DNA from 2 places in the Rahnella sp. R3(2024) genome. Region 2 is predicted to be linked to the other one. Evidence: predicted binding sites of a transcription regulator. Region 2 holds the regulator's gene; the other holds the start of a gene.
What was found. Region 2 encodes CRP, which controls carbon source genes, mostly activating them, when cyclic AMP is high. Its sites were predicted from a motif close to ATGTGANNNNNNTCACAT; they were not measured.

Region 1 (4,215 bases), 340 kb from region 2:
GGCGGGCAGGAATACGTCCTCACGCACCACGGCGGTTCTGGTGATCCTCGGCCTCATCGGGGGCAGCTTCTTCTATGGTGAAGTGGTGATCACGCCGGCCATCTCAGTGCTTTCCGCGATGGAAGGTCTGGAGATCGCGGCACCGTCCCTTGATCCTTATATCGTTCCTCTTTCTATTACTGTCCTGACGTTGCTTTTCATTATTCAGAAACACGGTACCGGTATCGTGGGGAAACTTTTTGCCCCGGTAATGCTGGTGTGGTTCCTGACGCTGGCGGTTCTTGGCGTGAACAGCATCATGCAGAACCCGGAAGTGCTGCGTGCCATGAACCCGATGTGGGCAGTTAACTTCTTTATTGAGCATAAATCCTTCTCCTTCCTGGCACTCGGCGCGGTGGTTCTGTCGATTACCGGTGTGGAAGCGCTGTATGCCGATATGGGCCATTTCGGGAAATTCCCGATCCGTCTGGCCTGGTTCACCGTGGTATTGCCGTCTCTGGTTCTGAACTATTTCGGTCAGGGCGCGCTGCTGCTTAAAAATCCGGAAGCGATCAAAAACCCCTTCTTCCTGCTGGCTCCTGACTGGGCGTTGATTCCGTTACTGGTTTTAGCCACGTTAGCGACCATCATCGCTTCTCAGGCGGTGATTTCCGGTGTGTTCTCCCTGACGCGTCAGGCTGTGCGACTGGGCTACTTACCGCCAATGCGCATCATCCACACCTCGGAAATGGAAGCGGGTCAGATTTACATCCCGGCCATAAACTGGTTGCTGTATTTCGCGGTGGTTATCGTTATCGCCAGCTTCGAGCATTCAAGCAATCTGGCGGCGGCGTACGGTATCGCCGTGACCGGCACCATGGTGCTGACCAGCATTCTCTCCTGCACGGTGGCGCTGAAAAACTGGCACTGGAAACCGTTCCTGGTGGGAATTTTGCTGATCGGTCTGCTGTTTATGGATATTCCACTGTTCGCCGCGAATGCCACCAAACTGTTCTCCGGTGGCTGGTTGCCGCTGACGCTCGGTTTGTGCATGTTTATCGTGATGACCACCTGGAAAAGCGAGCGCTTCCGTCTTATGCGCCGTATGAACGAACACGGGAATTCTCTCGAGGCAATGATCGCTTCTCTGGAGAAATCGCCGCCGGTTCGTGTTCCGGGCACCGCGGTCTACATGTCCCGTGCCATCAACGTCATTCCTTTTGCCTTACTGCACAACCTCAAGCACAACAAAGTGCTGCATGAGCGGGTGGTCTTGCTGACGCTGCGAACGGAAGATGCGCCTTATGTGCATAACGTCCGGCGCGTCACCATTGAGCAACTGTCGCCAACGTTCTGGCGGGTGGTGGCGAGTTACGGATTTAAAGAAACGCCGAATGTGGAAGAGATCTTCCATCGCTGCGGTCTGGAAGGGTTGCCGTGCCGGATGATGGAAACGTCGTTCTTTATGTCGCATGAATCGCTGATCCTGACCAAGCGTCCGTGGTATCTCTACTTCCGCGGTAAGCTGTTTATGGCCCTGAGCCGAAACGCCCTGCGCGCGCCAGATCAGTTTGAGATCCCGCCGAACCGCGTTATCGAACTGGGTACTCAGGTGGAAATCTGACGTTCAGTTGAGTCTCTGACAGGGTACCTTCGGGTACCCTGTTTTGTTTGCGCGTAATCCTTTCTGAAACGACTAACTCAAATTGCCCTCTGATTTCTGAATCATTCAGCGAAACGTTTCGACGCTGATCACAATTCCATCACATCTTCGTTGCCTTGTGCGGACATTTTCATAAACTCATCCGTGAGCGAAACGTTTCGCTGTAGGAGTCAAAATGAAGAAGTCACCGCTGTTAAATGCCGAAATCTCAACTGTTATTGCCCGGTTAGGTCATACCGATCAGCTGGTTATTGGCGATGCCGGACTTCCGGTGCCAGCAGCTTGCCAGCGCATCGATCTGGCGCTAACCCAGGGAGTTCCCACCTTTTTACAAGTCTTAGAGGTAGTGACACACGAGATGCAGGTTGAGCGGGCTATCCTCGCAGAGGAAATCCTCACGAAAAATCCTCAACTCCATGAAGCGTTACTCGCCCGTTTGACACAACTCGAACAACACCAGGGAAACACCATTGCTTTGGATTACGTCAGTCATGAGGCATTCAAAGCGCAAACCGAAAAAAGTCGGGCTGTCATCCGCAGCGGGGAATGTTCGCCGTACGCGAATGTGATCCTGTGTGCCGGCGTAACCTTCTGAGGCCTTTATGCAACCTTTGCTGCAACTGACAGGGATTGATAAAGCCTTTCCCGGCGTAAAAGCACTTTCCGGCGCGGCGCTCAGCGTTTATCCGGGACGTGTCATGGCGCTGGTGGGTGAAAACGGCGCGGGTAAATCCACGATGATGAAAGTGCTGACCGGCATCTATCAAAAAGATGCCGGTTCAGTGCATTTCCTCGGAAAGGAAACGGTGTTTAACGGTCCGAAAGCGTCGCAGGAAGCCGGGATCGGCATTATCCATCAGGAATTAAACCTAATCCCTCAACTGACCATTGCCGAGAATATCTTCCTTGGCCGCGAGTTTGTGAACGGTTTTGGCCGCATCAACTGGAAAAAGATGTATGCCGAGGCCGATAAACTGCTGGCGCGCCTGAATCTGCGTTACAAAAGCAACCGGCTGGTGGGGGATTTATCCATCGGCGACCAGCAAATGGTCGAGATTGCCAAGGTGCTGAGCTTTGAATCCAAAGTCATCATTATGGATGAACCGACGGATGCCCTGACCGATACCGAAACCGCCTCTCTGTTCAGCGTCATTCGTGAGCTGAAAGCGGCTGGCTGCGGCGTGGTGTATATCTCCCACCGTATGAAAGAAATCTTTGAAATCTGCGACGACGTCACCGTTTTCCGCGACGGGCAGTTCATCGCTGAGCGTCCGGTCAGTTCGCTGGAGGAAGACACGCTGATTGAAATGATGGTTGGCCGTCGCCTCGAAGAACAATATCCCCGCATTAATCATGAACGCGGTGCGCTGCGTTTGCAGGTGCGTAATGTCAGCGGGCCGGGCGTGGATAACGTCAGCTTTGATCTGCACAGCGGCGAAATCCTCGGCGTTTCCGGGTTGATGGGTGCGGGTCGTACCGAACTGATGAAAATCCTGTATGGCGCGTTGCCGCGCAAAAGTGGCAACGTTTCACTGGATGGCCGCGAAGTGGTGACTCACTCACCGCAGGACGGGCTGGCGAACGGCATCGTTTACATTTCTGAAGACCGCAAACGTGATGGTTTAGTGCTTGGGATGTCAGTGAAAGAGAACATGTCGCTGACAGCGCTGCGTTATTTCAGCCACGGCGGCGGACGTCTCAAACATGCTGATGAACAACAGGCTGTCGGAGATTTCATTCGTCTCTTCAATATTAAAACACCATCGATGATGCAGCCTATTGGCCTGCTCTCCGGTGGTAATCAGCAAAAAGTGGCGATTGCCCGCGGATTAATGACGCGGCCAAAAGTCCTGATCCTCGACGAACCGACGCGCGGCGTTGACGTCGGTGCAAAAAAAGAAATTTACCAGCTTATTAACCAGTTCAAGCGCGAAGGGCTAAGCATCATTTTGGTTTCCTCAGAAATGCCTGAAGTCATTGGCATGAGTGACCGGGTTCTGGTGATGCACGAAGGTCATTTAAGCGGTGAATTCCCGATAGCACAGGCTACGCAAGAAGTGTTGATGGCAGCCGCTGTCGGCAAGCAATACCGCGTGACGCAGGAGTAATCAGATATGAGTTCTCAGACATTATCAGCCAAAAAGCGCTGGATCAGTAAAGAGTGGTTGTTGGAGCAGAAGTCTCTGATTGCGCTGCTGGTGTTGATTGCCGTTGTCTCTTCAATGAGCCCGAATTTCTTCACAGTGAATAACCTGTTTAACATTCTTCAGCAAACCTCCGTTAACGCCATTATGGCCGTGGGCATGACGCTGGTGATCCTGACATCGGGCATTGATTTATCCGTCGGCTCTTTGCTGGCGCTGACCGGTGCGGTTGCCGCCTCGATTGTCGGGCTGGAAGTGAATGCCTTTGTAGCCGTCGGCGCCGCGCTGGCGCTGGGGGCGGCGGTGGGCGGCGTCACCGGTATGATTGTCGCCAAAGGTAAAGTGCAGGCATTCATCGCCACGCTGGTCATGATGCTGCTGTTGCGCGGTATCACGATGGTGTACACCAACGGCAGCCCGATCAGCACC
Region 2 (4,215 bases):
ACAGCGCAAAGCCCATCACCGTTTTGTCGATATACACCACGACATAGCCCACGAACAGCAGGAAAATCATCAGGGAACGACTTTTCATAGCGGATATCCCTTTTTGTTATCACCACGTCAGAAGTTCTCACTGTCGGGCGAAAGATAAAATGCGACATACGTCACGTAATCAACTGAATAACAACGCATTATTTTAACAACCCTGACGCTATCAGCTTTACAGTGCGGCCATAAGATGCAATTTTTGGGCGGGTGATGCTTTTTACTGATAGGGATCGGGATGCGCTATTTGCCGAAATTACAGCAACTGAAGGTTTTCCAGCAGGTTATCCGCAGCGGCAGTATTCGCGGTGCGGCGCGGGCGATGAATCAGTCACAACCGGCGGTCAGCAGAACGTTGCGGGAACTGGAACACACCCTCGATACGCAGCTGATTGTGCGCGGCAATCAGGGCATGGCGCTGACCGAAACTGGACGCGCATTTGCCCAGCGGATGCAGTTCATCCTTGAAGAACTGGAACGCGCAGCAGAAGAAATTCAGCAAATTAATCAGTATTCGCAGGGGTCGGTGGCGATAGGTTTTTCTTCACTGCTGGCGCTGACGGTTTTTCCGGCACTGAATGAGGGGTTCAAAACCCAGTTTCCGCAGTCGAAATTGCTGATCAAAGAAGGTCAGCTTTCGGTGCTGTTACCGGCGCTGCGCGAAGGCCGGCTGGATTTTGCCGTCGGCACCGTCGGGCCGGGCTTTCCGCTGGAGGATCTGGTGCGCGAACCGCTGTTTAACGCACCGTTTGGCATCATCGCGCGGCGCGGTCATCCGCTGGCACACGCCACCTCGCTTGAGGAACTGCATGAGGCGCGCTGGGTACTGCCGGAAACGGACATGGGGTATTACCCGCAATTGCAGCTTTCGATGGGCGGATTGCATCCGCCGTTCGCAGAAACGCCGGTGCGAACGGATTCGGTAGTGTGCGGGCTAAATATGGTGTTGCAGTCAGATTACCTGACCATTGTTGCGCGGGCGATGCGGGCGCCTTTTGGATTGCAGGATAAGCTGTGTCTGCTCAATATCGACACCCTGCCACAGGCGGAATACTGCGTACTTTATTCGCAAAAATCGCCGCTGACGTTTGCCGCGCGGCGATTTTTGGATTTACTGCGTCATCAGTGCCAGACGTATGACTGGTCGTGACTTATTCGACGTTAACCACTTCAAAACTGTGGGTGATCGAGGCGGCTTTGCCCAGCATCAGAGAAACGGAACAATATTTCTCAGCTGACAGGCTGACGGCGCGCTCCACAACCTTATCAGTCAGGTCCTTACCGGTGACGATGAAGTGCAGATTGATGTGTGTGAACAAACGCGGTGCTTCTTCGCGACGTTCTGACGTCAGTTTCACTTCACAGTCACGGACATCGCTGCGGCCTTTTTGCAATATCGACACCACGTCGATCGCGCTACAGCCGCCCGCTGACATCAGCAACATTTCCATCGGGCTCGGTGCTTTATCACCGGCATTCCCGTCCATTAAAACCTGATGACCCGACGCGGATTCACCTAAAAACGTCAGACCTTCCACCCATTTTACGCGTGCGTGCATTTGCTTATCTCCTGGCGTTCTTATTCATCAAATTTTCACCCCAGAGTACCCTTTCACCTAAAAACTGGCAACGTAACCCGATCGCCATCATGCTGAAGCGAGACAACACAAGACAGCATTGCAAACCTGTGTTACAAACAAAGCCGAAACATACTTTCCAGTAAATTGCGGTGACGGTTTTCGCGGTTTAAGAACAGAACCCAAGGTGATAACAGCAATTAACAGGCTGTTTCACTCCGACATCCGCTTGCAGCATTTCTGGTGAGTTACATGCTGATAGGGCGCATTAATATTCAGACGCCGTACAGGGAACTCTGAGCCCTGTGATTTTGGGCAGCGATAATAACAGAGGATAATAGCAAATGGTTCTCGGCAAGCCACAAACAGACCCGACACTTGAATGGTTCCTGTCTCACTGTCATATACATAAGTATCCTTCTAAAAGTACGCTGATTCACCAGGGTGAAAAAGCCGAAACGCTGTACTACATCGTGAAAGGGTCGGTTGCCGTCCTGATTAAAGATGAAGAAGGCAAAGAGATGATACTTTCCTACCTTAACCAAGGTGACTTCATCGGCGAGCTGGGACTCTTCGAAGAAGGTCAGGAACGCAGTGCCTGGGTACGTGCTAAAACTGCCTGCGAAGTGGCTGAAATTTCTTATAAAAAATTCCGCCAGCTGATTCAGGTTAACCCGGACATTTTGATGCGCCTCTCCGCGCAGATGGCAAACCGTCTGCAAATGACGTCAGAGAAAGTCGGTAACCTTGCTTTCCTCGACGTAACGGGCCGTATCGCTCAGACCTTATTGAATCTGGCCAAACAGCCAGATGCCATGACCCACCCGGACGGGATGCAGATTAAAATTACCCGCCAGGAAATCGGTCAGATCGTCGGTTGCTCCCGTGAAACCGTCGGCCGTATTCTCAAGATGCTGGAAGATCAGAGCCTGATCTCCGCACACGGTAAAACGATTGTCGTTTACGGCACACGTTAATCCCTCAAAAAAAGGCGCGACAGCTTACTGTCGCGCCTTTTTTATGGGCTAAGCTTCATCCATGACGCTATGGCGAAGGCTGTTTTATCATCCCGAAGTGAACTATGCACTGCGTCAGACGCTGGTGTTATGTCTGCCGGTCGGCCTCTGCTGGCTGTTTGGGAATCTGCAAATGGGCCTGTTGTTTTCCCTCTGCCCTGCCTGCTGTAACGTCGCCGGTCTTGATACTCCCCACAAACGCTTTTTCAAACGTCTCATTATTGGTGGTGCTCTGTTTGCGCTGGGCAGCATTCTGCTGCAAGTGATGCTGACCGGGTGGCACCTCCCGCTGCCGCTGATCATGCTGTCGCTGGCATTATTACTGGGCGTCACCGGCGAAATCAGCCCGCTCCATGCGCGTCTGTTGCCCGGTGCCTTGGTGGCGACCATCTTTACCCTGAGCATGGTGGGCGTCAGGCCGATGTGGCAGGCACCCGCGCTGTTTGCCGCAGGCACCGCCTGGTACGGCCTGTTTAACTGGGCGTGGTTTCGCATATCAAAAGAACAACCGATGCGCGAAACCCTCAGTCAGCTGTATTTGCAACTGGCGGATTATTTCGAAGCTAAATACAGCCTGCTGACACAGCATACCGACCCTGAAACCGCATTGCCGCCGCTGCTCAAGCGCCAGCAACAGGTCATCGATCTTATCGCCCTGCTTTATCAGCAGCTGCACATGCTGCCGCAGCACGGACATCATCATCACTACAAGCGGCTGTTTCAGCGTTTTCAGGTGGCGCTGGATTTGCAGGAGCACATTACCGTCAGCCTGCATCAGCCGGAAGAAGTGCAAAAGCTGGTGGAAGAGAGCCATGCGGAAGCGGTGATCCGCCGTAATGCTCAGGTGATTTCAGCCCGTCTGCGGGTGATTGCTGACGACATTCTTTACCACCGTCTTTCCGGGCGTTTTACCATGGCGAACGAACTGGCGGCGCTGGAGAAAATTGCCGCACGCAATCCGGATAATCCGGTCGGCCAGTTCTGTTATTACCATTTCAGCCGCATCGCACGCCTGCTGCGTACCCAGAGGCCATTGTACCGGCGCGATCTGATGAATACTCAGCCACGCCTGCCTTTCTGGCCCGCACTGAAAAGCTATTTGTCCTTTAAATCCATTGCCCTGCGCAATGCCGCACGTCTCGGCATTATTCTGGCGTTAGGCAGCAGCCTCGGGTTGTTCTTCAATCTGCCGAAACCTTACTGGATTTTGCTGACCATCATGCTGGTCAGTCAGAACGGTTATAACGCCACCCGCGTGCGCATTCAGCACCGTGCGCTCGGCACGCTGGCGGGATTGCTGATCGCCGCTGCCCTGCTGAAACTGGAGCTGCCCGAGGGCGTCACGCTGCTGTGTATGCTGCTGATTACGCTGATATCGTACACGGTGTTGCGGAAAAACTACGGGCTGGCGATGGTGGGTATGACGGTGACGGCGGTGTATACGCTCCAGCTTCTGGCGATGAATGGCGTGCATTTTCTGGTGCCCCGGCTTATCGATACTCTGATCGGCTGCGCCCTCGCCTTCGGCGGTACGATCTGGCTGTGGCCTCAGTGGCAGAGCGGATTGCTGCGACAAAATG

Region 1: the regulator CRP is predicted to act here: its motif matches at 1,720-1,737, upstream of rbsD (D-ribose pyranase).

The regions. Positions count from the first base shown of each region.
Region 1 covers NZ_JBHGBU010000001.1:2,134,139-2,138,353, forward strand. Annotated here, with positions in the region: gene kup (low affinity potassium transporter Kup) at 1-1,603, shown strand, start outside; gene rbsD (D-ribose pyranase) at 1,818-2,237, shown strand; gene rbsA (ribose ABC transporter ATP-binding protein RbsA) at 2,245-3,750, shown strand; gene rbsC (ribose ABC transporter permease) at 3,757-4,215, shown strand, end outside.
Region 2 covers NZ_JBHGBU010000001.1:1,790,680-1,794,894, forward strand. Annotated here, with positions in the region: gene ABSH60_RS08175 (MFS transporter) at 1-88, opposite strand, end outside; gene ABSH60_RS08180 (LysR substrate-binding domain-containing protein) at 281-1,192, shown strand; gene ABSH60_RS08185 (OsmC family protein) at 1,194-1,601, opposite strand; gene crp (cAMP-activated global transcriptional regulator CRP) at 1,964-2,596, shown strand; gene ABSH60_RS08195 (YccS/YhfK family putative transporter) at 2,658-4,215, shown strand, end outside.